3 regions of the Pseudocitrobacter sp. 73 genome follow, and region 1 is predicted to be linked to each of the others. Evidence: predicted binding sites of a transcription regulator. Region 1 holds the regulator's gene; each other region holds the start of a gene.
What was found. The regulator PurR, encoded in region 1, represses purine synthesis genes. The targets are predictions, from matches to a motif close to CANGCAAACGTTTGCNTG.
Positions count from the first base shown of each region.

Region 2: the regulator PurR is predicted to act here: its motif matches at 6,442-6,459, upstream of tusA (sulfurtransferase TusA).
Region 3: the regulator PurR is predicted to act here: its motif matches at 8,385-8,402, upstream of purM (phosphoribosylformylglycinamidine cyclo-ligase).

Region 1 is NZ_VTZO01000008.1:172,413-182,333, forward strand. It holds gene sodB (superoxide dismutase [Fe]) at 1-423, shown strand, start outside; gene F0Q32_RS08065 (MFS transporter) at 462-1,628, opposite strand; gene F0Q32_RS08070 (YnhF family membrane protein) at 1,790-1,879, opposite strand; gene purR (HTH-type transcriptional repressor PurR) at 2,174-3,199, shown strand; gene punR (DNA-binding transcriptional activator PunR) at 3,196-4,128, opposite strand; gene punC (purine nucleoside transporter PunC) at 4,238-5,422, shown strand; gene cfa (cyclopropane fatty acyl phospholipid synthase) at 5,720-6,868, shown strand; gene F0Q32_RS08095 (riboflavin synthase) at 6,902-7,546, opposite strand; gene mdtK (MdtK family multidrug efflux MATE transporter) at 7,784-9,157, shown strand; gene zinT (metal-binding protein ZinT) at 9,191-9,844, opposite strand.
Region 2 is NZ_VTZO01000016.1:52,522-62,442, reverse strand. It holds gene F0Q32_RS17600 (lysoplasmalogenase) at 63-689, shown strand; gene zntA (Zn(II)/Cd(II)/Pb(II) translocating P-type ATPase ZntA) at 768-2,969, shown strand; gene F0Q32_RS26200 (hypothetical protein) at 3,005-3,148, opposite strand; gene F0Q32_RS17590 (TRAP transporter large permease) at 3,154-4,437, opposite strand; gene F0Q32_RS17585 (TRAP transporter small permease) at 4,448-4,957, opposite strand; gene F0Q32_RS17580 (TRAP transporter substrate-binding protein) at 4,968-5,951, opposite strand; gene tusA (sulfurtransferase TusA) at 6,137-6,382, opposite strand; gene F0Q32_RS17570 (7-cyano-7-deazaguanine/7-aminomethyl-7-deazaguanine transporter) at 6,582-7,247, shown strand; gene F0Q32_RS17565 (DcrB family lipoprotein) at 7,321-7,878, shown strand; gene F0Q32_RS17560 (MFS transporter) at 7,879-9,099, opposite strand; gene F0Q32_RS17555 (AI-2E family transporter) at 9,242-9,921, shown strand, end outside.
Region 3 is NZ_VTZO01000004.1:9,417-19,337, reverse strand. It holds gene bepA (beta-barrel assembly-enhancing protease) at 1-1,347, shown strand, start outside; gene arsC (arsenate reductase (glutaredoxin)) at 1,385-1,744, shown strand; gene F0Q32_RS02685 (Rpn family recombination-promoting nuclease/putative transposase) at 1,948-2,853, shown strand; gene F0Q32_RS02680 (DnaA inactivator Hda) at 2,857-3,558, opposite strand; gene uraA (uracil permease) at 3,653-4,942, opposite strand; gene upp (uracil phosphoribosyltransferase) at 5,030-5,656, opposite strand; gene F0Q32_RS02665 (6-phospho-beta-glucosidase) at 5,851-7,281, opposite strand; gene bglK (beta-glucoside kinase BglK) at 7,294-8,172, opposite strand; gene purM (phosphoribosylformylglycinamidine cyclo-ligase) at 8,459-9,496, shown strand; gene purN (phosphoribosylglycinamide formyltransferase) at 9,496-9,921, shown strand, end outside.

The DNA of each region.
Region 1 (9,921 bases):
GAAGAGATCATTCGCACCTCTGAAGGTGGCGTGTTTAACAACGCAGCGCAGGTCTGGAACCACACCTTCTACTGGCACTGCCTGGCACCGAACGCCGGTGGCGAACCGACCGGTGATGTGGCAGACGCCATCAACCGTTCTTTCGGTAGCTTTGCTGAGTTTAAAGCGCAGTTCAGCGATGCAGCCGCGAAGAACTTCGGTTCTGGCTGGACCTGGCTTGTGAAAAAAGCCGACGGCAGCCTGGCGATTGTCTCTACCTCTAACGCGGGTACGCCGTTGACGACCGATACCAAACCGCTGCTGACGGTAGATGTGTGGGAGCATGCTTACTACATTGATTACCGCAATGCGCGCGTGAGCTATCTGGAGCACTTCTGGGCGCTGGTAAACTGGAAGTTTGTTGCTGAGAATCTGGCGGCATAAAGAAATGACGCAGAAGGGTTTTCCCTTCTGCGTTTTTGTTACTGACTGACCACGGCCTCTTCACCCTGTGAACGGCTGCTAAAGAAGACGAGCATTAGCGCAACCCCTGCCACAATCGCCCCCATCACCGGCACAAAGCTATACCCCAGTCCACCTGAAATCACCGCCCCACCGGCTACGGCACCCAATGCATTACCAAGATTAAACGCGCCAATGTTTACCGACGAAGAGAGCCCCGGCGCTTCATGCGCAACACGCATCACGCGCATTTGCAACGGTGGCACTACCGCAAAGGTCGCCGCACCCCACACCACCATACTGAATGCCGCGCCGATTTCTGTACGCGCCAGGAACGGGATCGCCAGCATAATCAGCATCAACAGCAGCAGAAAACCTTTCAACGTGCCGCTGACCGAACGGTCGGCAAATTTACCGCCAAGATAGTTGCCGATTGAGAAGCCCACGCCAATCAGCACCAGCATTAATGTGATAAAGGCAGGTGTCGCATGCGTGATGGTGTGCAAAACCGGAGAAATATAGGTATAGAGCGTGAACATCGCCCCGGCGCCCAGTACAGTCGTGAGTAACGCAGACAGTACCTGTGGACGTACCAGCACCGACAGTTCACGTTTCACGTCCGGTTTCTCGCCCGCCCCGCCCTTCGGCAGCGACAACCACAGGCCGATAATGGCAATGACGCCAAGCCCAGCCGTCGCCAGGAACGACATGCGCCAGCCGATGGTCTCCCCAAGCCACGTAGCCGCCGGAACGCCGCCGATATTGGCGATGGTCAACCCCATAAACATGGTCGCTACCGCGCTGGCTTGCTTATGTTTTGGCACCACGCTTGCGGCAACAACAGATCCCAGACCAAAGAACGCGCCATGGTTGAGGCTGGTTATAATGCGCGACAGCATCAGTGTGGTGTAATCCGGGGCGATGGCAGAAAGGACATTACCCAGGGTAAAAATCGCCATCAGGAAAATTAAGGCGTTGCGGCGTGCGCGATGTGAGAGCAGCAGCGTCATCAGCGGCGCGCCAACCATGACACCTACGGCGTAGGCGCTGATCAACATACCTGCGGCAGGAATCGAGACATCAACCCCTTTGGCAATAACGGGTAATAGCCCCATCGGCGAAAATTCGGTGGTGCCGATCCCGAATGCGCCTACGGCTAACGCCAGTAAGGGATAATTCACTTTCATGCTTTGACTCCGATTTGCCGCTAACGCAGGGCGGCGTGACAACAGAATGCAAAAGCATGACATCAATCACAAAAAAACAGAAGTGAACAAATCAGCAAAATATTTTTGCTGAAATGATAACAATCGCAGAGAGGGAGAGCCGTCTCTCCCTTTAGGATGGGTTAATGCAGGACGGCGGTCAGCGCGGCAGCAACGATCAGCGCCAGCGTAATAACCGTAGTGGTAATTGACATCTTCAGTTCAGTACTCATCAATTTTTCTCCTTATTATCCCCACACCAAAAGTGAGCTATGTCATTTTTGCACACTTATTCGCAAAAATCTTCCCGGATTTCACGCAATAACCGATTTTGCGCTTCCACTTTTGTCAAAGATAAGACAAAATTCGACGCTTATTAAAAAGTGTATCGGCCATTGACCCCCTCCTGTCGTCCTGTGTCGTTTTCCCGGCGAACCGCAATTCATAACATTGCGCCAGGGTGAGTGAAGGCAAACGTTTTCGTATTGAATCGATCAGGGGCAGGCCCGGGTCTGGAGTGAGATGGAATGGCAACTATTAAAGATGTAGCGAAGCGCGCAAACGTTTCCACTACAACTGTATCACATGTGATTAACAAGACGCGTTTTGTCGCCGAAGAGACGCGTGAAGCGGTGTGGGCGGCAATCAAAGAATTGCACTACTCTCCCAGCGCCGTGGCCCGCAGCCTGAAGGTCAATCACACCAAATCCATTGGTTTGTTGGCGACCAGCAGTGAAGCTGCCTACTTTGCAGAAATTATTGAAGCTGTTGAGAAAAACTGCTTCCAGAAAGGCTATACCCTGATCCTCGGCAACGCGTGGAACAATCTTGAGAAACAGCGCGCATACCTCTCCATGATGGCGCAGAAACGCGTCGATGGTCTGCTGGTAATGTGTTCCGAATATCCGGAACCACTGCTGCAGATGCTGGAAGAGTACCGTCATATTCCGATGGTGGTTATGGACTGGGGTGAAGCGAAAGCCGACTTTACCGATTCGGTTATCGATAACGCCTTCGAAGGCGGCTATATGGCCGGCCGTTATCTGGTGGAGCGTGGGCATCGCGAAATTGGCGTTATCCCAGGCCCACTTGAGCGCAATACGGGTGCGGGTCGTCTGGCTGGCTTTATGAAAGCCATGGAAGAGATGATGATTAAGGTGCCGGAAAACTGGATTGTTCAGGGTGATTTTGAACCGGAATCCGGTTATCGTGCAATGCAGCAAATTCTGTCCCAGAATCCGCGCCCTACCGCTATCTTCTGCGGTGGCGATGTCATGGCAATGGGCGCATTATGCGCCGCAGACGAAATGGGGCTGCGCGTGCCGCAGGATATCTCGCTGATTGGTTACGACAACGTGCGCAACTCGCGTTTCTTTACGCCAGCACTGACCACCATCCACCAGCCGAAGGATTCCCTCGGGGAAACCGCCTTCAACATGCTGATGGACCGAATTGTCAGTAAACGCGAAGAGTCGCAGTCCATCGAGGTGCACCCACGCCTGATTGAACGCCGCTCCGTGGCCGACGGCCCGTTCCGCGACTATCGTCGTTAAGCCTCTTTGCGAACGCTCGCTGCGGGCGTTCGCAACCATTCACTGTTCAACGTTTCACTGTCCCCCAAATAGGCTAATAACCAGCTTAGCGCCGGTGAACTGTCGTTTTGCTGCCAGGTCAGACAACAGGCCGCATCGGGAAACGGGTTTTCCAGTTCCAGAGCAACCCATTCGCCTTTATCTACCTTCGGTCGCGCAAAATGCTCTGGCACCATGCCAACGCATAACCCTGCGGATAAGCAGGTTTCTGACGATTCCCAGTCAGGCACCACGACCCTTTTCTGATTATCCAGCAACCATGTGGTACGTTTAGGTAACGAACGTGACGTATCTTCACGCACCAGCGACGGCCAGTTGCGCAACACATCATCACTGAGTGGCCCTGTCATTTGCGCCAGTGGATGGGAACGGGCTACCACGCACTGCCAGCTCAGCATGCCCATATCCCGAAACGCATAGCGACCACCAACCGGTATCGCGCGCGTCGCGCCAATCGCTAACTCAACTCGCCCATCCGCCAGCGCATCCCACACGCCATTAAATACTTCCTGATACACCAGCAGCTCTACATCACTGAAGTGGCGATAAAAATCGACAATCATTTGTCGGGTGCGCTCTGGTTTTACGATATTGTCTACCGCAATCGCCAGCTGTCCTCGCCAGCCATTGGCTATCTGTTGACACTGCTGACGGGTGATCTGCATTTTTTTGATAACAGAGCGTCCCTCCTTCAAAAACCATGCCCCTGCCGGGGTTAATTCCACATCCCGATGACGGCGTTCGAAGAGCGGAACAGCCAGCCACTCCTCAAGTTGACGCACCGTATAGCTGATAGCAGAAGGCACACGATGCAGCTCATTTGCCGCGCCGCTAAAGCTTCCGTTACGCGCAACCGCATCCACAACTTCCAGTGAATATTCAGACCACATATTCTGCCTACAAAATTTTTGAAACCAAGACGCAAATATTAGCGTTTCACAAGCCAGATTTCACTCTCTACACTCTCAGCCTCCTCATCTGTACAAAAAAGGCGTTTTTATGCAACCTGGGAAAGGATTTTTAGTCTGGCTGGCCGGCCTGAGCGTATTGGGCTTTTTGGCCACCGATATGTATCTTCCGGCCTTTGCCGCGATTCAACGCGATCTGCAAACACCGGCGGCCGCCGTGAGCGCGAGCCTGAGTTTGTTCCTCGCCGGGTTCGCCGTGGCACAGCTGCTGTGGGGCCCACTCTCAGATCGCTATGGACGCAAGCCAGTTCTGCTGATTGGCCTGACGATTTTTGCCCTTGCTTGTCTGGGAATGTTGTGGGTACGTGATGCCACCACCCTGCTTATTCTGCGATTCGTGCAGGCTGTCGGCGTATGTGCCGCCGCGGTAACCTGGCAGGCGATGGTGACCGATTATTATCCGGCACAGCGAACTAACCGTATTTTCGCGACCATTATGCCGCTGGTCGGGCTTTCTCCTGCGCTGGCACCGCTGCTGGGAAGCTGGATCCTGCACCACTTCGAGTGGCAGGCTATCTTTGCAACGCTCTTTGCCATCACGCTGATTTTGATGATCCCCGCGTTGCGCCTGAAACCCGCTCACAAAAAGGTCGCGGTCAGTGGCGATAAGCTGACATTTATGAAGCTGTTACACAGTCGCGATTATCGCGGTAACGTCCTGGTGTATGCGGCCTGCTCGGCAAGCTTCTTCGCCTGGTTGACGGGCTCGCCGTTTATTCTGAATGCGATGGGATATAGCCCGACCGTGATTGGATTGAGCTATGTTCCACAAACCATTGCGTTTCTCGTCGGTGGTTATGGCTGTCGCGCGGCACTGCAAAAGTGGGATGGTGCAAAACTGCTGCCATGGCTGCTGTTGATTTACGCTGTCAGCGTATTTGCCACCTGGGGCGTCGGCCTCACCGCGCATGTCTCGCTCACCGCGCTGCTGATTCCATTCTGCGTGATGGCAATGGCTAACGGCGCGATTTACCCGATTGTGGTAGCACGCGCGCTGCGACCGTTCCCTCAGGCAACAGGCCGTGCGGCAGCATTACAGAATACGCTGCAATTAGGTCTTTGCTTCCTGGCAAGCCTGGTGGTTTCTTCACTGATTGCCGCCCCGCTGCTGGCCACCACCAGCGTGATGGTCGCCACCGTCGTTCTCGCCGGTATAGGCTACAAGATGCAGGCTGGCGCAGAGGAAAATTCAGCTGAAGAAACTTCACGCGCCTAACATCATGAATATCAATGTTATTGACTCGTAGTTAGTTTGCTAAGAAATTTAATTGAATCAGTAGATTTTGCGTCCTATACTGGATCGGTATCACATAATTACGATAGTTATTACTTGTTAACGGGAGCAGGACGCCTCCCGGTTCTCCATGGATGGTCTTTTCGGCAAGGGTAATCTCCCTTCCTCTGTGCTACGTCGGATAGCAGGCTCACGGAAGTTCCGTGAGATTTCTCACAAACTCTAAAAAGCGTCTACGCTGTTTTAAGGTTCTGATCACCGGGTCGGGATGGAGAAGCTATGAGCTCATCGTGTATAGAAGAAGTAAGCGTACCGAATGATGACTGGTACCGCATCACCAATGAACTGTTAAGCCGGGCAGGCATCGAAATCAACGGCAACCGCCCCGCAGACTTGCAGGTTAAAAACCCCCAGTTTTTTAAACGTGTATTGCAGGAAGGTTCCCTGGGGTTAGGCGAAAGCTATATGGACGGTTGGTGGGAATGCGAGCGTCTGGATATTTTCTTCCAGAAAGTCCTGCGCGCGGGACTGGAAAATCAACTTCCCCGCCACCTGAAAGATACGCTGCGAATCGCAGCGGCCCGTCTGTTTAATCTGCAAAGTAAAAAACGTGCCTGGATGGTCGGTAAAGAGCATTACGATCTTGGCAACGATCTCTTCAGCCGCATGCTGGATCCCTTTATGCAGTACTCCTGTGGCTACTGGAAGGATGCCCAGACACTCGAAGAGGCCCAGCAGGCGAAGCTCAATTTGATTTGCCAGAAACTGAAACTTGAGCCCGGTATGCGCGTGCTGGATATTGGCTGCGGCTGGGGCGGGCTGGCGCAGTTTATGGCCGAGCATTACGGCGTGAGTGTGGTGGGCGTAACCATTTCTACTGAGCAGCAAAAAATGGCGCAACAGCGTTGTGAAGGGTTAGACGTGACTATTCTGCTCCAGGACTATCGCGACCTGAACGATAAGTTTGACCGTATCGTTTCTGTCGGCATGTTTGAGCACGTCGGGCCGAAAAACTACGCTACTTATTTCTCAGTGGTGGACAGAAATCTCAAACCAGACGGGTTATTCCTGCTACACACTATCGGTTCAAAACGTACAGACCTGAATGTTGATCCGTGGATCAATAAATACATCTTCCCGAACGGCTGCCTCCCCTCCGTGCGCCACATTGCGGATGCCAGCGAGCCCCATTTTGTGATGGAAGACTGGCACAACTTTGGCGCGGATTACGACACCACGCTCATGGCCTGGCATGACCGTTTTCTGGAAAGCTGGCCGGAAATCGCTGACAACTATTCGGAACGTTTCAAAAGAATGTTTTCGTATTATCTGAATGCCTGCGCGGGGGCGTTTCGCGCACGCGACATTCATCTCTGGCAGGTGGTGTTCTCGCGGGGCGTAGAACACGGTTTACGCGTCGCACGCTAGTTAATCTCCCCCGGCATCCGCCGGGGGATTTTTTTAGGCTTCAGGCTGCGCGGCTGCGATGGCTGCGGCTTCTTTGGCTGCCAGTACGCGTTCCACCGTATCAACAACGGCCTGCGTCTGCGGGTCAATCTCGATATTGATTTTATCGCCCAGACGCTTCGCGCCAAGGGTGGTGCGTTGCAGCGTTTCCGGAATCAGATGCACGCAGAAGCGCGTTGGCGTCACTTCACCGACCGTCAGGCTGATGCCATCAATACCGATAAAGCCTTTATACAGGATGTACTTCATCAGTGACGGATCCTGGATTTTAAACCAGATCTGCTTGTTGTTTTCGGAGGTGACAATTTTCGCCACTTCCGCAGTAGTCATAATATGGCCCGACATCAAATGCCCGCCAATTTCGTCGCTGAATTTCGCCGCGCGCTCTACGTTAACCACATCGCCGACGTTCACATCACCCAGATTAGTGATACGCAACGTCTCTTTCATCAGATCAAAGCTAATCTGATTACCGTTTATTTCGGTCACGGTCAGACAGCAGCCGTTGTGCGCTACCGATGCGCCCGTTTCCAGGCCATCAAGCATGTAGTCCGGCAGCTCTACAACGTGCGTACGGAAATTGGGTTTTTCATCGATGGACACGATTTTTGCCGTGCCCTGCACAATACCAGTAAACATGCACTTAACTCCTGTCGATAATTACTCCGGCGGGGCTTACGGCCACACCGTATTTTCTGATACGAACAATAACAGTTGCCCAAACAGGTTGCCAGCCTCGGCGTAAAGACGTCGATTTTTAGACTGGCTTAATGGCAAATCCCCGCTACAATAGCTGGCAATCCTCTTTATTATCTTCTTGCTGCCTGTTCAGGCGGCTTTTCTGTCTCTCAAATAACAAAAAATATAGGTGTTAACGTGCAGAAGTATTTTAGCGAAGCGCGTCAGTTATTGGCTCTGGCTATCCCCGTTATTCTTGCGCAGGTTGCCCAAACGGCAATGGGGTTTGTGGATACCGTGATGGCGGGTGGTTACAGCGCGACCGATATGGCCGCCGTGGCTATCGGAACCTCCATCTGGTTACCGGCGATTTTATTTGGTCATGGTCTGCTGCTGGCGCTGACGCCCGTCATTGCTCAGCTCAATGGCTCAGGCCGGCGCGATCGTATCGCAGCGCAGGTTAGCCAGGGATTCTGGCTGGCAGGCCTGGTGTCCGTGTTAATTATGGTTGTTCTGTGGAACGCGGGCTATATCATCCGCTCGATGCATAATATCGACCCGGCGCTGGCGGATAAAGCCGTCGGCTATTTACGCGCGCTGCTGTGGGGGGCGCCGGGCTATCTGTGCTTCCAGGTCGCGCGTAACCAGTGCGAAGGGCTGGCGAAAACCAAACCGGGCATGGTGATGGGGTTTATTGGTTTACTGGTCAACATTCCGGTGAACTATATCTTTATCTACGGTCATTTCGGCATGCCGGAACTGGGCGGTGTGGGCTGTGGTGTCGCCACGGCGGCGGTCTATTGGGTGATGTTTATCAGCATGCTCTACTATGTTAAGCATGCCGGTTCTATGCGCGATATTCGCAATAACAACGGTTTTGTTAAACCCGATGTTACCGTTCTTAAACGCCTCTCTTCACTCGGGTTGCCGATTGCGCTGGCGCTGTTTTTCGAAGTCACGCTGTTTGCCGTGGTGGCATTGTTGGTGTCGCCGTTGGGTATTGTCGATGTCGCAGGCCACCAGATTGCGCTGAACTTCAGCTCGTTGATGTTCGTTCTGCCGATGTCGCTGGCGGCAGCGGTCACGATTCGCGTGGGGTTCCGTTTGGGCCAGGGCTCAACCCTCGATGCACAAACATCGGCCTGGACCGGGCTGGGTGTCGGCGTTTGCATGGCGGTGCTGACGGCCATTTTCACCGTGTCGCTGCGCGAGCATATCGCCCTGCTGTATAACGATAATCCTGAAGTGGTCACGCTCGCGGCACAGTTGATGTTGCTGGCGGCGCTGTACCAGATTTCTGACTCCATTCAGGTGATCGGCAGCGGTATTTTACGTGGCTATAAAGATACGCGTTCCATCTTCTTTATCACCTTTATCGCCTATTGGGTGTTGGGCCTGCCAAGCGGTTACGTGCTGGCGCTCACCGATCTGGTGGTTGAGAGAATGGGGCCTGCCGGTTTTTGGCTCGGCTTTATCATCGGACTGACCTCTGCGGCGATTATGATGATGCTGAGAATGCGCTTTTTACAGCGTCAGCCCTCAAACCTGATATTGCAGCGAGCTTCGCGCTAATCCTTTAAAAGCCGCATCCGTGCGGCTTTTTCATTAATGATGCAGCATTTCATCAACGACCTGCTCTGTGGTCATTTGCCACGGATAGTAGGTCGGCCAGTTATCCATCTCTTTCAACAGCGCTTCCTGTGATGTGTTGCCCATAAAAATGTGGAAATGGGCGGATTTACGCGGCGCAATGGTGTGATCGCTAAACTGTACGAATTTTGGCGCGGCTGAGCCTGCATCCTGGCACTCAAAGAGATAACGTACACCTTTTTTACCTGAGGTATAGGTCAATATTTTATGCCCGGCATAACGGTAGTGACACGAATTAATCTTATCGCCGACATGAAATTCCATCACGCCATTTTCAATACCGATTGTCCCGACATTGGTCGCATACCCTTTGCGGTAATAAGCCTTGATCTGTTCGGCGGTCTTACCCGGTTCCTTTTCCGCTTTTTGCTTAAATACCGGATCAAGGTCGCCTTTAAGCAGCAGGTCGTTAACGGATTGCCAAACGCCATCCCAGTCAGAAAGCGCACGATCTTTAACCGCACTGTCCTCAAAAATACCGTTCGCCGCTTGTTGCTCGGCTGCCGTCAAAGGTACGCCGTGACTGTGGTCGCCATGCGCAAATGCAGCACTGGTCATCATCAGCGCTGCAATAGTCAGTGTGAGTTTCCCCAGATGTTTCAACGTCATTCCCTCATTTGAAAAAAAATGAATGTTATATTATAACATTTCAATTTTCAACACGAAGGCGTCAAATCGTCATCTCA
Region 2 (9,921 bases), on a different contig from region 1:
ACACTACACTGAAGACCAAGACTACGCGTGTAATACCTAATTAATGATAACAGGGACTTAATATGCTTTGGTCGTTTATTGCTGTCTGCTTATCCGCATGGCTTTATGTCGATGCATCCTACCGTGGCCCGGTCTGGCAGCGCTGGGTATTTAAACCGGTTACGCTCATTCTTCTTCTGTTCCTCGCCTGGCAAGCGCCGATGTTTGAGACGATTGGCTATCTGGTGGTTGCAGGTCTATGTGCCTCTCTGGTTGGCGATGCGCTAACGCTACTGCCGCGCCAGCGCCTGCTTTATGCCATTGGCGCATTCTTCCTGTCGCATCTGCTGTACACCATTTGGTTTGCCAGCCAAATGACGCTCAGCATTTTCTGGCCACTGCCGCTGGTGCTGTTAGTGATTGGCGCACTGCTGCTGGCGGTTATCTGGAGCAAACTGGAAGAGCTGCGTATCCCGGTCGCCACCTTTATCGCCATGACGCTGGTCATGGTCTGGCTGGCGGGTGAACTGTGGTTCCTGCGTCCTACCAGCCCGGCGCTTTCGGGCTTCGTGGGCGCTGCACTACTGTTGCTGGGGAATATCGTCTGGCTGGTCAGCCACTATCGCTATCGCTTCCGCGCCGATAACGCCATTTCGTCGGCCTGCTACTTCGCCGGACACTTTTTGATCGTCCGCGCACTCTATCTGTAAAATGGTTCTTGACTCTGGAGTCGACTCCAGAGTGTATGCTGCGTTTAATGAAACAACGATCATTAACCGGAGGATACCATGTCGACTCCAGAGACGAAGCCCGCTAAAGCGCCGCAGTTTTCCTCGCTGAAGTTTACCCCTGCACCTGCCAAAACGGACGACTGCTGCTGCGACGGCGAATGCGCGTCAACCGCTGCCGACAACCTGCCGGATGCCCGCTACAGCTGGCTTGTCGATGGCATGGACTGCGCCGCCTGCGCCCGCAAAGTCGAAACGGCGGTAAGTCAGATCCCCGGCGTTAAACAGGTCAAAGTGCTGTTCGCCACCGAAAAGCTGCTGGTCGATGCCGATAATGACATTCGCGACCAGGTCGAACGCGCGGTCACCGCCGCCGGGTACACGCTGCGCGGCGAAAACGCACCGAAAACGGAACAAGCCCCTTCCCGTATGCGTGAAAATCTCCCCCTCATTCTGCTGACGCTGCTGATGGTGATCAGCTGGGGGCTGGAGCATTTCAATCACCCTCTCGGGAATGCCGCGTTTATTGCGACGACGCTGGTCGGCCTCTATCCGGCGGCGCGTCAGGCGTTACGCCTGATCAAAAGCGGTAGCTGGTTTGCTATCGAAACGCTGATGAGCGTTGCGGCCATCGGCGCGCTGTTTATTGGCGCAACGGCGGAAGCGGCGATGGTGTTGTTGCTGTTTTTGATCGGCGAACGACTCGAAGGCTGGGCGGCGACCCGCGCGCGTCAGGGCGTGAGCGCGCTGATGGCGCTGAAACCCGACACCGCTGTGCGCGTGCGTGGCGACCAGCGTGAAACCGTCGCGCAGCAGGATTTACGCCCTGGCGATGTGATTGAAGTAGCAGCGGGCGGACGCTTACCTGCCGACGGCACGCTGCTTTCTGCCTTTGCCAGCTTTGATGAAAGTGCCTTAACCGGTGAATCTATTCCGGTGGAACACAGTGCGGGCGAGCGCGTCAGCGCCGGAGCCACCAGCGTTGATCGCCTGGTGCAGATCACCGTCACTTCACAGCCTGGCGACAGTGCTATCGACCGCATTCTGCGTTTAATTGAAGAAGCGGAAGAGCGCCGCGCGCCGATTGAGCGCTTTATTGACCGCTTCAGCCGCATCTACACCCCGGCGATTATGGTCGTGGCGCTGCTGGTTGCGCTGGTCCCGCCGCTGGCGTTTTCTGCGCCCTGGCTGGAGTGGATTTATAAAGGCCTGACGCTACTGTTGATTGGCTGCCCGTGCGCGCTGGTTATCTCCACTCCGGCGGCGATTACTTCTGGCCTGGCAACCGCCGCACGCTACGGCGCGTTGATCAAAGGCGGCGCGGCGCTGGAACAACTGGGGCGCGTGCAGCAGGTGGCATTCGATAAAACCGGCACCCTGACCGTCGGCAAACCGCAGGTGACATCCGTTGTCGCTACCGCAGAACTCAATGAAAACAGTTTGCTGGCGCTGGCCGCCGCCGTGGAGCAAGGCTCAACGCACCCGCTGGCGCAGGCGATTGTTCGCGAGGCACAGCAGCGCCAGCTAACGCTACACGCAGCCAACAACCAGCGCACGCTGGCCGGTTCCGGTATCGAAGCCGACGTGAACGGGCAACGCATTCTGATTTGCGCGGCGGGTAAATTCCCGGCTGATGCCTATCAAGTGCAGATTGAAGAACTGGAAAAAGCCGGTAACACGGTAGTTCTGGTGACACGTGAAGAGACGCTGCTGGGCGTACTGGCACTGCGCGATACGCTGCGTGACGACGCGCGCGAAGCTATCGACACCCTGCATACGCTGGGCATTCAGGGCATTATTCTGACCGGCGATAACCCGCGTGCGGCAGCGGCCATTGCGGGCGAACTGGGGCTCGATTTCCGCGCCGGGCTACTGCCGGCGGATAAAGTCACCGAAGTCACGGTGCTGAATGCGAAAGCGCCGCTGGCGATGGTCGGCGACGGCATTAACGACGCGCCCGCCATGAAGGCCTCCACCATTGGCATTGCGATGGGCAGCGGCAGCGACGTGGCGCTGGAAACCGCCGATGCTGCGTTGACGCACAACCGCTTAACCGGGCTGGCGCAAATGCTGCGCCTGGCGCGGGCCACGCACGCTAACGTGCGGCAGAACATCGCCATTGCGCTGGGGTTGAAAGGCATCTTCCTCGTCACCACCCTGCTTGGCATTACCGGGTTGTGGCTGGCAGTGTTGGCAGATACCGGGGCAACGGTACTGGTCACGCTGAACGCACTGCGATTGTTGCGGATGAAGCTTCGGTGATGGGTTTGCCGGATGGCGGCTGCGCCTTATCCGGCCTACGAGAACATGCGAGCGTCAATGAATACGGTGGCGGAGTTTGCCGGATGCGGCTGCGCCTTATCCGGCCTACGGTAAGATTGCGGCGTGCCAATACATTTGTAGGCCGGATAAGCGAAGCGCCATCCGGCAACAACGCGCATCAAACTCACATCCCCAATACTCTCGGCAACCATAGCGATATCGCCGGAACGTAGGTGACCAGCGCCAGCACCATCAACAGCATGCCGTAAAACGGCAGCATCGCTTTCACCACACTTTCGATCTTCTGCTTACTCACTGCGCTTGCGACAAACAGCACCGAGCCCACCGGCGGGGTAATCAGACCAATCCCCAGATTCACCATCATGATCATGCCAAAATGCACCGGGTCGATGCCTAACGCATTGGTCACCGGCAACAGCACCGGCGTCAGGATCAGGATAATCGGTGCCATGTCCATCAGCGTACCAATCAGCAGCAGCATGATGTTGAGATACATCAGGATGACGTATTTGTTATCTGACAGCGACGTGAAGAACCCGGTAATGCGCACCGGAAGCTGCATATAGGTCATCACCGCACCAAATGCGGCGGCAAAACCAATCAAAATCATTACGATACTGACCGTTTTCACCGTCCGGCACATCAGCTTCGGTAGCTCGTTCCATTTGTAATCACGGTAGATAAACATGGTCACGAAGAATGCCCACAGGCAGGCTACCGCCGCCGATTCCGTGGCGGTGAAAATGCCCGAGAGAATGCCGCCGAGAATAATGACCACCGTCATCAGCCCCCACAGCGCATCGACAAAAATCTTCAGCGCCTGCCTGAGCGGAATGCGTTCGCCTTTTGGATAACCACGCTTGTGGGCAAAACCGAGGCACAGAATCATCAGGCACAATCCCAGTAGCAGCCCCGGCAGCACGCCCGCAATAAACAACGACGCGATAGAGACCGTACCGCCCGCCGCCAGCGAGTAAATCACCGAGTTATGGCTGGGTGGAATCAGAATCGCCTGCACCGAACCGCTTGCCGTCACCGCCGCCGCGTATTCGCGTGGATAGCCCTTTTTCTCCATCTCCGGGATCATCACGCTGCCAATAGACGCCGTATCCGCCACCGATGAACCAGAAATCGCACCGAAAAAGGTCGAGGCGACAATGTTCACCAGCGATAGCCCGCCGCGAATAAAGCCCACGAACAGATAGGCGAAATTGACCAACCGCCGGGCGATACCCCCCTCAGCCATAATCGCTCCCGCCAGAATAAAGAACGGGATCGCCAGCAGGGTAAACTTGTTCACCCCGCTGGTTATCTGGATCATCAACGCCTCCAGCGGCAGGTCAATCCACAGCGCGCCGGCAACGGCGCTTAAGCCCACCGCGAACGCGACGGGCATCCCCACGGCCAACAAAATGGCGAGGGTGAAAAGCAAAATAAACGCATCCATCTTTCACCTCTTAACCGTGGTTACCGATGAGCACCACCGGGCGGTGTTCCTGCGAACCGAACAGCAGACGCTCAATCACAAACAGAATCAGCACCGCAGAACCTACAGGCAGCGGCAGATAGCTCTCGCCGGAAGTCATTACCGGGAATTCCGCAACGGGCTGCTCCCACAACTCGACACAGAGCCAAAGGCTGTACCAGAACATGATGGCGGTCACGACCAGCATCAATAAGTCCACCAGCCGCGCCGCCGCTTTCTGCAGCGTAGCGGGCAGTCGGTCGGTGAGCATGTTGACCGCGATATGCGACCCGGCGCGATAACCCACCGCCGCGCCGATAAAGGTGAACGTCACCATGCAGATAATGGCTATCGGCTCCGGCCAGGATTCGCCCCGGTTGAGCACATAACGAGAGAAAATCCCCACCGGAATGACAACCGTCATCAGCAGCAGTGAAAGTCCGGCAACCCACATCGCCAGCATATAGAGCCGATCCATCGCTCGCGAAAAACGCTCTGACATAGGGCCTCCGCTACTGGACATCAGCAATGGCTTTCATCAGGTCCTGATGCTTTTCGCCGTACGCTTTACGCACCGGTTCCGTGGCCTGAACAAAGAAGGTTTTGTCGATTTCGTGGAACTGCACGCCGCCCGCTTTCATCTTCGCCAGCGCCTGCTCGTTGTACGCTTTCCACAGCGCGCGCTGCTCCATCTGAGCTTCATGGGCCAGGGTGATGATTTTTTGCTGATCCTCCGGGCTCAGTTTGTCCCACTTCACTTTCGAGTAGAGCAGCATTTCCGGGGTGATAAAGTGGCCGCTCAGGGTGTAGTTTTTAGCGACAGGCAGGTAGTTATGGGCGATAAACGTTGGTGGATTATTCTCCGCACCGTCAATCACGCCCGTTTGCAGGCCGCTGTATACCTCACTCACACCCATCGCCACCGAGTTCGCGCCCATATCTTTGAGTGTCGCCAGCGCCACCGGGCTGCCCTGCACACGGATCTTCATGCCCTTGAGATCGTCCGCTTTGAGCACCGGTTCTTTGGTGATGAGATTACGCGTGCCGGAGTCCATCCAGCCGAGGAAAACCAGTCGCGATTTCGGATTGTTGGTGAGCTTGTCGCCAATCTGCTTGCCGATGTCGCCGTCTATCACTTTATGCATATGATCTTCATCGCGAAAAACGTAGGGCAGCGTGAAGACTTCGATATCGGGCAAAATCGCCGCGACCGGGGCCATCGATACGCGGATCATGTCGATTGCCCCCATCTGCGCCTGCTCAATCATCTGCTTTTCATCGCCCAGCACGCCGCCGGGAAAGACTTTAATCTCCAGCTTGTCACCGGTTTGTTGTTTGAGTTTCTCCCCCATATGCTGCACGGCCACCACGTTCGGGTAGCCTTCGGGGTGAACATCTGCAGCTTTTATCACCTGCGCCGAGGCGTAAGAGGTAAACAGGAGAGTGGCGGTTGAAAGGCACAAAGCGGCCACGAATGGCTTAACAGTCATCTTCATCGGTCAGCTCCAGCGGTATTTTGCGGTAAGAGATAAAACGTTGTTTTAGTTTTCCGCTTAAAAGCTAGACGGGAAGTGCGAGGTGGGCGGTGAGATAACTCACAAAAGAAACAATTCCGAAACGCGATTTTAACGATGTGATAACGATATTTCAGGGCAGATCACAGAATCTGCCCTGACAAAAACTAATGGCTTTTACGCAGCAGGTAGCGATATGGCAGAGCGTCGGTCTCTTTAGCAATCAGTTCATGTTCCATGAACGTGCAGAAACCGGGAATATCGCGGGTGGTTGCCGGGTCGTCGGCAATAATCAGCAGCGTTTCGCCCACGGGCATCGTGCGCACAGTTTTGCGCACCATCATTACCGGCTCCGGGCAACGAAGGCCAAGGGCATCTAAAGTGTGGTTTGGGCTGGCGAACAGATCGGTCATTGTGGTCTCACCGTAGAAAAATCGGCCTTAGTTTACGCCGTGATTTCTGTGACGCAAGTCAGGTTAACGATTGCGTGAAAAACAACCATTGCAATGCCGTGCGGAAGCAGTATCATTCGCTCCCTTATCGCGCAGGTAACGATAAGAATACGAACAGTTTTATTGGGTTCCCTCACCCCAATCTATAAAAAGGTACAATATGACTCCCTTTACATCCGTACAGCGCAAGCACGCGCTGGTTTGGCTATCGCTATTCCATTTGCTGGTTATTATTTCCAGTAACTATCTGGTGCAGTTGCCCGTTTCTGTTTTTGGCTTCCACACCACCTGGGGCGCGTTCAGCTTTCCGTTTATTTTCCTCGCGACTGACCTCACCGTGCGCATCTTCGGCGCGCCGCTGGCTCGACGCATTGTCTTCGCGGTGATGATCCCCGCGCTGATGGTCTCCTATGCTGTTTCATCACTTTTCTATATGGGTGAATGGCAGGGCTTTGGCGCGCTGGCGAACTTCAACCTGTTTGTCGCCCGTATCGCCGCCGCCAGCTTTATGGCCTACGCGCTGGGGCAGATCCTCGACGTTCACGTCTTTAACCGCCTGCGCCAAAGCCGTCACTGGTGGCTTGCGCCGACGGCCTCGACGCTGTTTGGCAACATCAGCGACACGCTGGCCTTCTTCTTCATCGCCTTCTGGCGCAGCACCGACCCGTTTATGGCACAGCACTGGGTGGAAATCGCCCTGGTCGATTACTGCTTTAAAGTGCTGATCAGCATCATCTTCTTCCTGCCGATGTACGGCTTACTGCTGAATATGCTGATGAAACGGCTGGCAGACAAATCTGATTTGTCAGCAATGCAGCCAGGTTAAAGGTTCGTTTTCCGAGTTGTGATAAGATGGGTGAATGAGCCGTTAATGGCCGTTTATCGAAAGGAAGAAGTCAATGCGCAAATTGGTGAAATACGTTGGTATTGGCCTGCTGGTTGTTGGGCTGGCAGCCTGTGACAACAGCGATACCAAAGCTCCGGCACAGGGTGCGGCGGCAGAGAGCAACGCCTCCGGGCAGCCGATTAATCTGCTGGATGGCAAGCTGAGCTTCTCATTACCCGCAGACATGACCGACCAGAGCGGAAAAATGGGCACCCAGAGCAACAATATGCACGTCTACTCCGATGCGACCGGGCAGAAAGCCGTGATCGTTATCGTGGGCGACAACACCGATGAAGACCTCGGCGTAATGGCGAAACGTCTGGAAGAACAGCAGCGTAGCCGCGACCCGCAGTTGCAGGTCGTGACCAATAAATCCATTGAGGTGAAAGGCCACACGCTGCAACAGCTGGACAGCATCATCTCTGCTAAAGGCCAGACCGCGTACTCTTCCGTTATCCTCGGCAAAATTGATGGCAAGCTGCTGACGATGCAGGTTACCCTGCCGGCAGATAATCAGCAGCAGGCGCAGACTGCCGCTGAGAACATCATCAATACTATCGTTATCAACTAATTAGTCTGATGACGACCCGGCCTTCGGTTGTTCAACCGGAGGCCTTTTTTTTAGCCGCCACCCCAGCAGCAGCGCAATTGCCACCAGCCCGGCGGCAGCCAGGTAAATCGTCGATACGCCCATCCACGCCATCATCAGCCCGGCGAGCGGCCCGGTAATCCCGAGAGATAAATCCATAAACACCGTATAGGTGGCCAGCGCGGAACCCTGGTTTTGCTGCGGCACGGCCTTCACTGCCACTACGCCCAGCGCCGGGAATACCAGCGAGAAGCCTGCTCCCGCAAGGAAGGTACCGATTTTCGCCATCAGCGGCGTGTCGGCGATGCCCACCAGTAACAGGCCGATAATCTCAACCGAAAAACAGATCATCGCCACGTTCAGCCCACCCAGACGGTTGATCCCGTTGGGGAACAGCAGACGCGTGCCGACGAACGCGCAGCTAAAGAGCGTGAGTGCGAACGCTGCGCCGTCCCAGCCTTTGGCGTCGTAAAACAACGTAATGAAGGTGGCGATTACGCCGAAGCCCGCCGAGGCCAGTGCCAGCGCCATGCCGTAGGGCCAGACGCGACCGAGCACCGCGCGAAACGACATCACTTTGCCCTTCGCCGCTTTCACTTCCGCACGCGGCAGCGCGCAAATCACCGCCAGCGCGGCAACCGCCATAATCACCAACGCCAGCCCATGCAGGCCACCGTACTGATAACAGAGCACGCCGAGCGGCGCGCCCATCGCCATTGCGCCGTAAGTCACGATGCCGTTCCAGGAAATCACCCGCCCGATATGCAGCGAGCCCACCACGCCGACGCCCCACAGCGTAGAGCCCGTTCCGGCAAAGCTTTGTCCAATCCCCAGAATCACGCGCCCCAGACACAACAGCACCAGACTTACCATCGGCCAGCCGCCGCCCATCGCCGCCAGTAAATAACTCAGGCCACTGAGAAAACAGCCGCACAGACCAAACACCACGATTTTCTTCGGCCCGAGCTGGTCGGCATAGCGCCCGGCATGCGGGCGACTTAACAGCGTTGCGAAGTATTGCAGGCTGATAACCAGACCCGCCCAGAAGGCGCTAAACCCCATGACATCATGGACATAGCCCGGCAGCACCGCGAGCGGCAGGCCGATGGTGAGATAGCTGGCGAAGTTGAAAATAACGACGGAAACGATGCGTAAATTGAGGCGAAAACCGCTGAGTTGCGCCCCATCTGCGGCGTCTGGCATGACAAACATCCGAATTTTAAAACGATGTTTTCATTATTGCATGCGCTGAAATTGAAGTCGCGCTTTTGCGCCGCGCACTTTCAGATAATACGCTTGCCGCTTCGCACTACACTTAAGTGCGAACGATCAAAAGGAATTCGATATGACCTCCCCACAGCCTGATAAAGCGGGCCTGCATATTTTACTCAAACTCGCCGCCCTGGTGGTGATCCTGGCCGGTATTCATGCCGCCGCCGATATTATCGTCCAGTTACTGCTGGCGCTCTTTTTCGCCATTGTGCTTAACCCGCTGGTAAGGTGGTTTATGCGTCGGGGATTTTCCCGCGCGCTCGCCATCACCATTGTGATGATAGTGATGCTCTTCTTCCTGACGGCACTGATGGCCGTGCTCGCTTCATCGATCAATGACTTCATTGCCCTGATGCCGAGCTACAACAAAGAGCTCACCCGCAAATTTATCGAGTTGCAGGAGATGCTGCCATTTCTGCATCTGCACGTTTCGCCGGAAAGATTACTCCAGCGAATGGATTCCGATAAAGTGATGACCCTGGCGACTACCTTAATGACCCAGCTATCCGGGGCGATGACCAGCATTGTGCTGCTGATTATGACCGTGGTGTTTATGCTTTTCGAAGCCCGCCACGTGCCCTATAAACTGCGTTTTGCCCTTGTGAATCCGCAAGTGCATATCGCCGGGCTTCACCGCGCATTAAAAGGGGTCTCACATTATCTGGCGCTCAAAACGTTTATTAGTCTCATGACCGGCGTGATTGTCTGGCTTGGCTTGCTGCTGCTCGACGTGCAGTTCGCGCTGATGTGGGG
Region 3 (9,921 bases), on a different contig from region 1:
GCAGGAAGCACGCTCTCCATTGGTCAGGAGATGCAAATGGGGGATTTCTACGTACGCCAGCTGCGCGGCAGCGCGCCACTGATTAATGACCCCCTGCTGGTGCAGTACATCAATACGCTGGGGATGCGTCTGGTGTCGCACGCCTGGTCGGTACGTACGCCGTTCCACTTCTATTTAATCAACAACGACGATATCAACGCCTTCGCCTTCTTCGGCGGTAACGTGGTGCTGCACTCGGCGTTGTTCCGCTATTCCGATAACGAAAGCCAACTGGCATCGGTCATGGCGCACGAAATATCCCACGTCACCCAGCGCCATCTGGCACGAGCGATGGAAGACCAGAAACGTAACGCTCCGCTCACCTGGGTTGGCGCACTCGGCTCAATCTTGCTGGCAATGGCCAGCCCGCAGGCAGGGATGGCGGCGCTGAGCGGTACGCTCGCTGGTACGCAACAGAGCATGATAAGCTTCACCCGTCAGAATGAAGAAGAAGCGGATCGTATCGGCATTCAGGTGTTACAACGATCCGGTTTCGACCCGCAGGCGATGCCGGCATTCATGGATAAATTGCTCGACCAGGCGCGCTACTCATCACGCCCGCCGGAAATGCTGCTGACTCACCCCCTGCCGGAAAGCCGTCTGGCCGATGCGCGTAACCGCGCCAACCAGATGAAACCGATGGTGGTGCAATCCTCCGCTGATTTCTATCTGGCGAAAGCGCGTACGCTTGGTATGTATAACTCCGGGCAGAATCAACTGACCAGCGATCTGCTCGACGCCTGGTCAAAAGGCAATGTTCGCGAACAAAATGCCGCGCAGTATGGCCGCGCGCTTCAGGCGATGGAAGCGAAGAACAACGCGCAGGCGAGTAACCTGCTGCGCCCATTACTGGCCGCCGACCCGCAAAACCCCTGGTATCTTGACCTGGCGACCGATATCGATCTGGGCCAGAACAAAGCCGCCGACGCCATTACCCGCCTGAAAAGCGCGCGCGATCTGCGCACCAACCCGGTGCTGCAGCTCAACCTGGCCAACGCCCTGCTGGAAGCAGGCCAGGCGTCCGAAGCGGTGAAAATTCTTAACCGCTACACGTTTAATTATAAAGATGACACCAATGGTTGGGAGCTGCTGGCACAGGCGCAGGCTAAACTGGGCCATCGCGATCAGGAACTGGCCGCCCGAGCCGAGAATATGGCGTTAGTGGGAAGGCTCGACCAGGCGATTTCTCTTCTGAGCAGCGCCAGCGCCCAGGTCAAACTCAGAAGTCTGGAACAGGCGCGCTACGACGCGCGTATCGACCAGCTTCGTCAATTACAGGAACGTTTCCGCCCTTACACGAAAATGTAAGGCCGGAGCAAAAAACGTCAGAATCACGGGAGATTTTATGACTGATGCGGTAAAAATTTACCATAATCCGCGCTGCTCCAAGAGCCGCGAAACCTTAAGCCTGCTGAAAGCCAACGGCGTTGAGCCGGAAGTGGTGCTTTATCTGGAAACGCCGCCCGATGCGCAAGGCATCAAGCAGTTGCTGCAAATGCTGGGCATGAACAGCGCCCGTGAACTGATGCGCCAGAAAGAAGATCTCTATAAATCACTCAATCTGGCCGATAACCAACTGACTGAAGCGCAACTGATTCAGGCGATGGTTGAGAACCCGAAACTGATTGAACGCCCGATTGTGGTCAGCAATGGCCAGGCGCGAATTGGCCGCCCGCCGGAGCAGGTTCTGGAAATCGTTAGCTAGTGTGAGTTTACCGCAGCCGTGTTTTACCGGCTGCGGCCCATTCCGTCCCCCTGAAATGCGAGCATTTACGTCGTTCTGATGCAACGTTGCATGCGAGTGAATGTTCTCCTGATAACGCCTCGCAACCTGCAAGTCCTCATGTTGTTGTTTGGCCTATCCCCTGCCAGAGTCCCTCCATTGGTCATCATCCCATGGAGGGATTTATGGAAGAACAAAGCACATCCACGCCGCACGATGCGATTTTTAAACATTTCATGGCGCACGTGGACACGGCGCGTGATTTTCTCGACATTTATCTGCCCGCCCCGTTACGCGCCATTTGTGATCTAAGCACCTTAAAACTGGAAGCCACCAGCATGGTGGAGAAGAATCTGCGATCGCGCATTTCTGATATTCTTTATTCGGTGAAAACACAGGCAGGCGACGGCTATATCTACACGCTGATTGAGCATCAAAGTCGTCCGGAAAAACACATGGCTTTTCGAATGCTGCGCTACTCGCTGGACGTTATGCAACGGCATCTGGATGCCAAAAATAAACAGTTGCCGATCGTTATCCCCTTGCTGTTTTATCACGGCGAGGCGACGCCCTATCCCTACAGCCTGCGCTGGTTTGACGAGTTTTCCGATCCAGAGTTGGCTAAGCGTCTGTATAGCCAGCCTTTTCCGCTGGTCGATATTACCGTCGTTCCCGACAGCGAAATTATGCAGCATCGACGAATTGCCACCCTTGAACTGCTGCAAAAACACATCCGTTTACGGGATCTTTCCGAACAGATCGCCCCGCTAGCTGCACTTTTAACGATGGGATACACTAGCAAGGATCGGCTGCTTGCCATACTGAATTACATGCTGCATACCGGTACCGCCGAGAATCCTGAGAAGCTGATTCAGGAGCTTTCTCAGCGCACGTCACATCATGAGGGAACGCTTATGACTATTGCCGAATATCTTGAGCAGAAAGGCTGGACCAGAGGAGTTGAAGAGGGGCGAGGTGAAGAAGCACGGCGCATTGCGCTTGCATTGCTGAAAAACGGAATGGAGCCGGTACTGGTAAAAGAGATTACTGGCGTCCTGGATACGGAACTGTTAGGTAGCAGCACGCACTAACCGTTACAGCTTCAGAATCTCTTTCACAAACGGAATCGTGAGTTTTCGCTGGGCAGTAATCGACGCGTGATCCAACTGGTCGAGCGTTAAAAAGAGTGTACGCATCTCTCTGTCCAGCCGTTTAAGCAGGAAACGGCACACATCTTCCGGCAGCTCAAACCCGCGCAGACGCGCGCGCAGCTGTAATGCCTGCAGTTTGTCTTCATCAGAGAGGGGCTGAAGCTTATAAATTTGCCCCCAGTCCAGGCGAGAAGCGAGATCCGGCAGGCCGAGATTAAGCTGGCGCGGCGGGCGATCGCCGGTGATCAGCAGCCGGGTATTCCCTGTTTCGAGGATCCGGTTATACAGGTTGAAAATCGCCATCTCCCAGAGTTCATCTCCGGCGACGCACTCGATGTTATCGATACACACCAGCGCAAGCTGTTCCATCCCTTCCAGCACTTCCGGCACAAACCAGGTGCGTTTATCCAGCGGAACATAGCCCACGGCATCACCGCGCGCCGAGAGTTCAGCACAGGCTGCGTGCAGCAGATGGCTACGCCCTGCCCCTTCCCGCGCCCAAAGATAGATGTATCCGCTGTGTTCCTGACGCAGGACGTTTTGCACGGCTGCAAGGAGAGAAGGATTATCACCCGGCCAGAAACTCGCAAACGTTTCGTCGTCGGGAAGATAGAGTGGCAAAGAGAGCTGTGCCGGTGCGTTCAGAGGGACCTCTTCATGAGCTTACGTAAAAACGCGATGAGTTTATCACAGAATTATCCCATGAGAGAACCGGGCGGCGCACCGCCCGGTCAGAGGATCAGCGGGTGGAGACGTCGCTGTCGTCAGCATCCAGCACCACTTCTTCCGGGCGCAGCACGCTAATCAGTTTGAAGATCAGGCTCAGGCAGACGCCCACAACGGTCGCCAGGGCCATGCCTTTCAGCTCAGCAGCGCCAATGTGCACTTTCGCGCCGCTGACGCCGATGATCAGAATCACCGAGGTCAGGATCAGGTTTTGCGCTTTGCTGTAGTCAACTTTCGACTCAATCAGGACGCGAATACCGGATGCGCCAATCACGCCGTACAGTAGCAGAGATACCCCCCCCATCACCGGCAGCGGAATAATCTGGATGGCCGCAGCCAGTTTACCGACGCAGGAGAGCAGAATCGCAATCACCGCCGCGCCGCCGATAACCCAGGTACTGTAGACGCGGGTAATCGCCATTACGCCAATGTTTTCGCCGTATGTGGTGTTTGGCGTGGAGCCAAAGAAGCCAGAGATAACCGTCGACAGACCGTTAGCAAACATAGAGCGATGCAGACCCGGGTCACGAATCAGGTCTTTTTTAACGATATTCGCGGTCACCACCAGGTGGCCGACGTGCTCTGCAATCACCACCAGTGCAGCAGGCAGAATTGTCAGAATAGCGAACCACTCGAAGCGCGGGGTGTAGAAGGTTGGCAGCGCGAACCAGTGCGCCTGCGCAATTGGCGTGGTATCGACAACGCCCATTACGAAGGAGAGCGCATAGCCCACCAGCACACCAATAAGAATGGGGATAATAGCAAGAAAGCCGCGGAACAGAACTGAACCAAATACGGTAACCGCAAGCGTAACCATGGAGATAATAATGGTTTTGCTATCCGGTGTTTGCCCTTCAGCGGGAAGCAGGCCTGCCATATTCGCCGCCACGCCGGCCAGTTCAAGACCGATGACGGCAACGATTGCGCCCATCGCCGCCGGAGGGAACATCACATCCAGCCAGCCGCTACCGGCTTTTTTAACGATAAACGACACCAGACAGAACAGCACGCCGCACATAATAAAGCCGCCAAGCGCCATTTCGTACCCCAGTGGCAGCAGGAGCATTACCGGTGAAATAAACGCAAAGCTCGACCCCAGATACGCCGGAATTTTGCCTTTACAGATAAAAAGGTAGAGCAAGGTACCGACGCCGTTGAACAGCAATACGGTTGCCGGGTTGATGTGAAACAGGACGGGCACCAGAACGGTGGCGCCAAACATGGCGAACAAGTGCTGCAAGCTAAGCGGGATCGTCTGTAACAGCGGCGGTCGTTCACTCACTCCGATAGCACGGCGCGTCATAATGTTTTCCTCAGTGTTATTAGATTTGCATTTAGTTTTATTCAAAAAAAAGCCGACTCTTGAGTCGGCTCTTGATGATTTATTCTCTTATTTGGTACCAAAGATTTTGTCACCGGCGTCGCCGAGGCCCGGAATAATGTATCCTTGCTCGTTTAACCCGTGGTCAATGGATGCGGTGTACAGCTCGACATCCGGGTGCGCGCTTTCCAGCGCGGCGATACCTTCAGGTGCCGCAACCAGCACCAGCACTTTAATGCTGCTGCAGCCCGCTTTTTTCAGCAGGTCGATGGTAGCGATAACGGAACCGCCGGTTGCCAGCATCGGGTCAACGATCAGCGCCATACGCTCATCAATGTTGGAAACCAGTTTCTGGAAGTACGGTACCGGCTCCAGCGTCTCTTCGTCGCGGTACATACCCACTACGCTGATACGTGCGCTCGGAACATTTTCCAGCACGCCGTCCATCATGCCGAGGCCCGCACGCAGGATGGGCACAACGGTAATTTTCTTGCCTTTAATCTGGTCGATTTCTACCGGGCCGTTCCAGCCTTCGATAGTCACTTTTTCGGTTTCCAGATCGGCGGTAGCTTCATAGGTCAGTAAGCTGCCAACTTCGGAGGCGAGTTCACGGAAGCGTTTAGTACTGATATCGTTCTCGCGCATCAGGCCTAGCTTGTGTTTGACGAGTGGGTGTTTCACTTCCACAATCTTCATTCTCTTTCTCCTTTGAATAGGGCAGCCACAAAAAAAATCGACGGATTATACCGCCATTCTTTTCGCCAGCAACATTTTTTTACTTGATGCTGATCAAGCATAGGCGGGGTTGCAGTGAAGAGAGAAACGATTATCGGCGCAGACACGCGTTGTCAAAGGAAAGCGGCCAACCGGGGTTGACCGCTTAAAAGCAATTACAGCTTCTCGCCGTTAGAAGCGATCACCTCTTTATACCAGTTGAAGGATTTTTTACGGCTGCGCGCCAGCGTGCCGTTGCCTTCGTTATCTTTATCAACGTAGATAAAACCGTAGCGTTTTTTCATCTCGCCGGTGCCTGCGGAAACGAGGTCAATACAGCCCCATGGGGTGTAGCCCATCAGGTCAACGCCATCTTCCACAACCGCTTTTTTCATCTCGCTAATGTGCGCCGCGAGATAATCGATACGGTACTGGTCGTTCACCGTGCCATCGCTTTCCAGCACGTCGATTGCGCCAAAGCCATTTTCGACGATAAACAGCGGCAACTGATAGTGATCGTAGAACCAGTTCAGCGAGTAACGCAGTCCTACCGGGTCAATCTGCCAACCCCAGTCGGATTTTTGCACGTACGGGTTAGAAACCAGGCTGGTGGTTTCATCGTAATCAAGCTGCGGGTTATCGTCGGTCGCTTTGGTGGCAAACGACATGTAATAACTAAAACCGATGTAATCGACACAACCCTGGGTGAGCGCCTGTTTGTCTTCTTCGGTGATATCCAGTGCAAATCCGCGACGTTCGAAGTAGTTCAGCAAATGTTGTGGATATTTCCCGCGTACGTGCACATCGGTGAACCAGTAGCGGCGATGCATGGCGTTCATCGCCATCATCATGTCGCCAGGTGCGCAGGTCAGTGGATAGATAGGACACATGGCAATCATGCAGCCAATTTGCAGCGAAGGATTAATTTCACGCCCCGCTTTTACGGCCAGGGCGCTGGCCACCAGCTCATAGTGCGCCGCCTGATACATCACCGGCTCGCGATCTTCACCCGGCTGATATTTCAGCCCGGAGTTGGTGAACGGCGCAAAATCCTCATGGAAGTTGGCCTGGTTGTTGATCTCGTTAAAGGTCATCCAGTACTTCACTTTGTGCTGATAGCGCGCGAAAACGACCTGTGCAAAGCGTACGAAAAAGTCGATGAGTTTACGGTTACGCCAGCCGCCATATTCGGTGACGAGATGATACGGCATCTCGAAGTGCGATAGGGTGATCACCGGCTCAATGCCGAGCTTCAGGCACTCATCAAACAGAGAGTCATAGAACTGCAATCCGGCTTCATTCGGTTCCAGTTCGTCGCCTTTCGGAAAAATACGCGTCCAGGCGATAGAGGTCCGAAAACACGTGTAGCCCATTTCGGCAAACAGTTTGAGATCGTCTTTATAGCGATGATAGAAATCAATGGCTTCATGATTGGGGTAATTTTGGCCGGGCAATACGCCATCGGTGATTTCACGCGGCACGCCGTGCGCACCCGCCGTCATGACATCAGCCACGCTGATGCCCTTCCCGCCTTCCTGCCAGCCACCTTCCAGCTGATGCGCAGCCACCGCGCCGCCCCACAGAAATCCCGCTTTAAATCCAGACATAGCTTTCCCTCATTAAACAGTCGCGTTCTGTTGATTGAAATGGTAAACCGCGCCCAACAGCCCGGCGTCGTTGCCCTGGCTTGCCGCACACACGAAGTCGTCAATTCCGAACCAGCGCAGATGCTCACGCAGCAACGCCAGGAATCCGGGGCGCTCGATAATGCCGCCGCCAATAAAAATGGTTTCAGGATCGAAAAGATTGACCAGGTTATAGAGCCCGGTAGCGATGCCATTCAGGAAGTCATCGACCAGACGAAGCGCCGCGCGATCGCCTGCTTCACAGGCATCAAAAACCGCTTCGCCGGTGACGGCATCCAGCGGTTGCCCGAGGCTGTCCGCGTAGCGTTTACGCAGCACGCGCAGCGTACAGGTTGTATTCATGGTGTAATTCGTTACGTGACGCGAGCCCGGTCTGTCTGTAAACATGTAACCAAACTCGCCGGCGCGAAAACGCTTACCGAGAACCAGTTTGCCATTGCAGAAAATCGCGCCGCCAATACCGGTGCCGATAGTCAGCACCAGAAAATCATTCATCTTCTTAGCTTTACCTAGCCAGCGCTCCGCCAGTAGCACGCAGTTGGCGTCGTTTTCAACCGTTACGGGGCGTGATGTTTTCGCCTCCAGCCACGCTTTCATGGGGAAATTATCGAAGCGACGAATAGCGCCGCCCATTTCGATAAACCCGGTATGAGGATTAACGTAGCCCGGCGCACTGATAGCAATGCCCGTGCATTGAGGATGCGCAGCAACCCAGTCGAGCATAGCCTGCAAAATCTGGTCGCCGTCGCTGTCGAGGATGGTCGCTTTGCCTTTCTCTACAATCGAGCCCTGTGCGTCCACAACGCCCATTTTTAGCGCGGTGCCGCCAATATCAAATGCTGCAATGCTCATCGTTCTCATCCCTCCAGAATGGTAAAACGACACGCTGACTTCTCGTTTTCGCCAAAACAGAAACCGGTTTCAGTGGCATCATGTGCATTCAATGCAACTGATGCAAGGACAAAAATGTACCCGGTTTCATTTTCGTGAACGGTATCAAACTTGACCGCGTTCTCAGGCCGAACGGCAAAAATCCACGCCCTGAAAAATGGATGCATAATGGGCTCGCAAACGTTTGCTTAGACTGTTAGAATTGCGCCGATTTTTCTTGCTAACGCAAACGCGTGGAGACTTAGCAGTGACCGACAAAACCTCTCTCAGCTATAAAGATGCCGGTGTTGATATTGACGCAGGAAACGCTCTGGTTGACCGAATCAAGGGTACGGTGAAGAAAACCCGTCGCCCGGAAGTGATGGGTGGATTAGGTGGATTCGGCGCATTGTGCGCGCTGCCGCAAAAATATCGTGAACCGGTGCTGGTCTCTGGCACTGACGGCGTTGGCACCAAGCTGCGTCTGGCAATGGATTTAAAACGTCACGACACCATTGGTATCGACCTTGTCGCCATGTGTGTGAACGACCTTGTGGTTCAGGGTGCTGAGCCCCTGTTCTTCCTCGACTACTACGCCACCGGCAAACTGGACGTCGACACCGCGGCCAGCGTGATCAACGGCATCGCGGAAGGCTGTTTACAGTCTGGCTGCTCCCTGGTGGGCGGCGAAACGGCGGAAATGCCGGGCATGTACCACGGTGAAGATTACGATGTGGCAGGCTTCTGCGTCGGGGTGGTAGAAAAATCAGAAATCATCGATGGCTCAAAAGTCACCGACGGCGACGTGCTGATCGCGCTGGGCTCCAGCGGCCCGCACTCAAACGGCTATTCACTGGTGCGTAAAATCGTGGAAGTCAGCGGTTGCGACCCGGAAACCACACAGCTGGAAGGCAAGTCTCTGGCCGACCATCTGCTGGCGCCAACCCGCATCTACGTGAAATCGATTCTTGAACTGATCGAAAATGTCGACGTTCACGCCATCGCCCACCTTACCGGCGGCGGTTTCTGGGAAAATATCCCACGCGTACTGCCGGACAACACCCAGGCGGTGATTGACGAGTCCTCCTGGCAGTGGCCGGCCATCTTTAACTGGATGCAGGACGCAGGCAATGTCAGCCGCCATGAAATGTACCGCACCTTTAACTGTGGCGTGGGTATGGTGATTGCGCTGGCAGCCGATGAAGCGGATAAAGCCATCGCCCTGATGAACGAAAAAGGTGAAAACGCGTGGAAAATCGGCTATATCAAAGCCACTGATTCCGAACAGCGTGTGGTCATCGAATAATGAAAAATATCGTGGTGCTCGTTTCCGGTAACGGAAGCAACTTACAGGCCATTATCGACGCCTGTGCGCAGAAGAGAATAAAGGGCACCATTCGTGCGGTATTCAGCAATAAGGCCGACGCGTACGGCCTTCAGCGCGCCCTTGATGCCGGTATCCCGCAGCACGCGTTAACCGCCAGCCAGTACGCCAGCCGTGAAGCGTTTGACCGCGAGCTGATGCACGAAATCGACGCTTATGCGCCCGATGTCGTGGTGCTGGCAGGCTATATGCGTATTCTGAGCGCCGAGTTTGTCAGCCACTATCAGGGGCGTTTGCTGAATATCCACCCTTCCCTGCTGCCAAAATATCCCGGCCTCGATACCCATCGACAGGTGCTGGAAAACGGCGATGCTGTACACGGTACCTCGGTACACTTTGTCACCGAA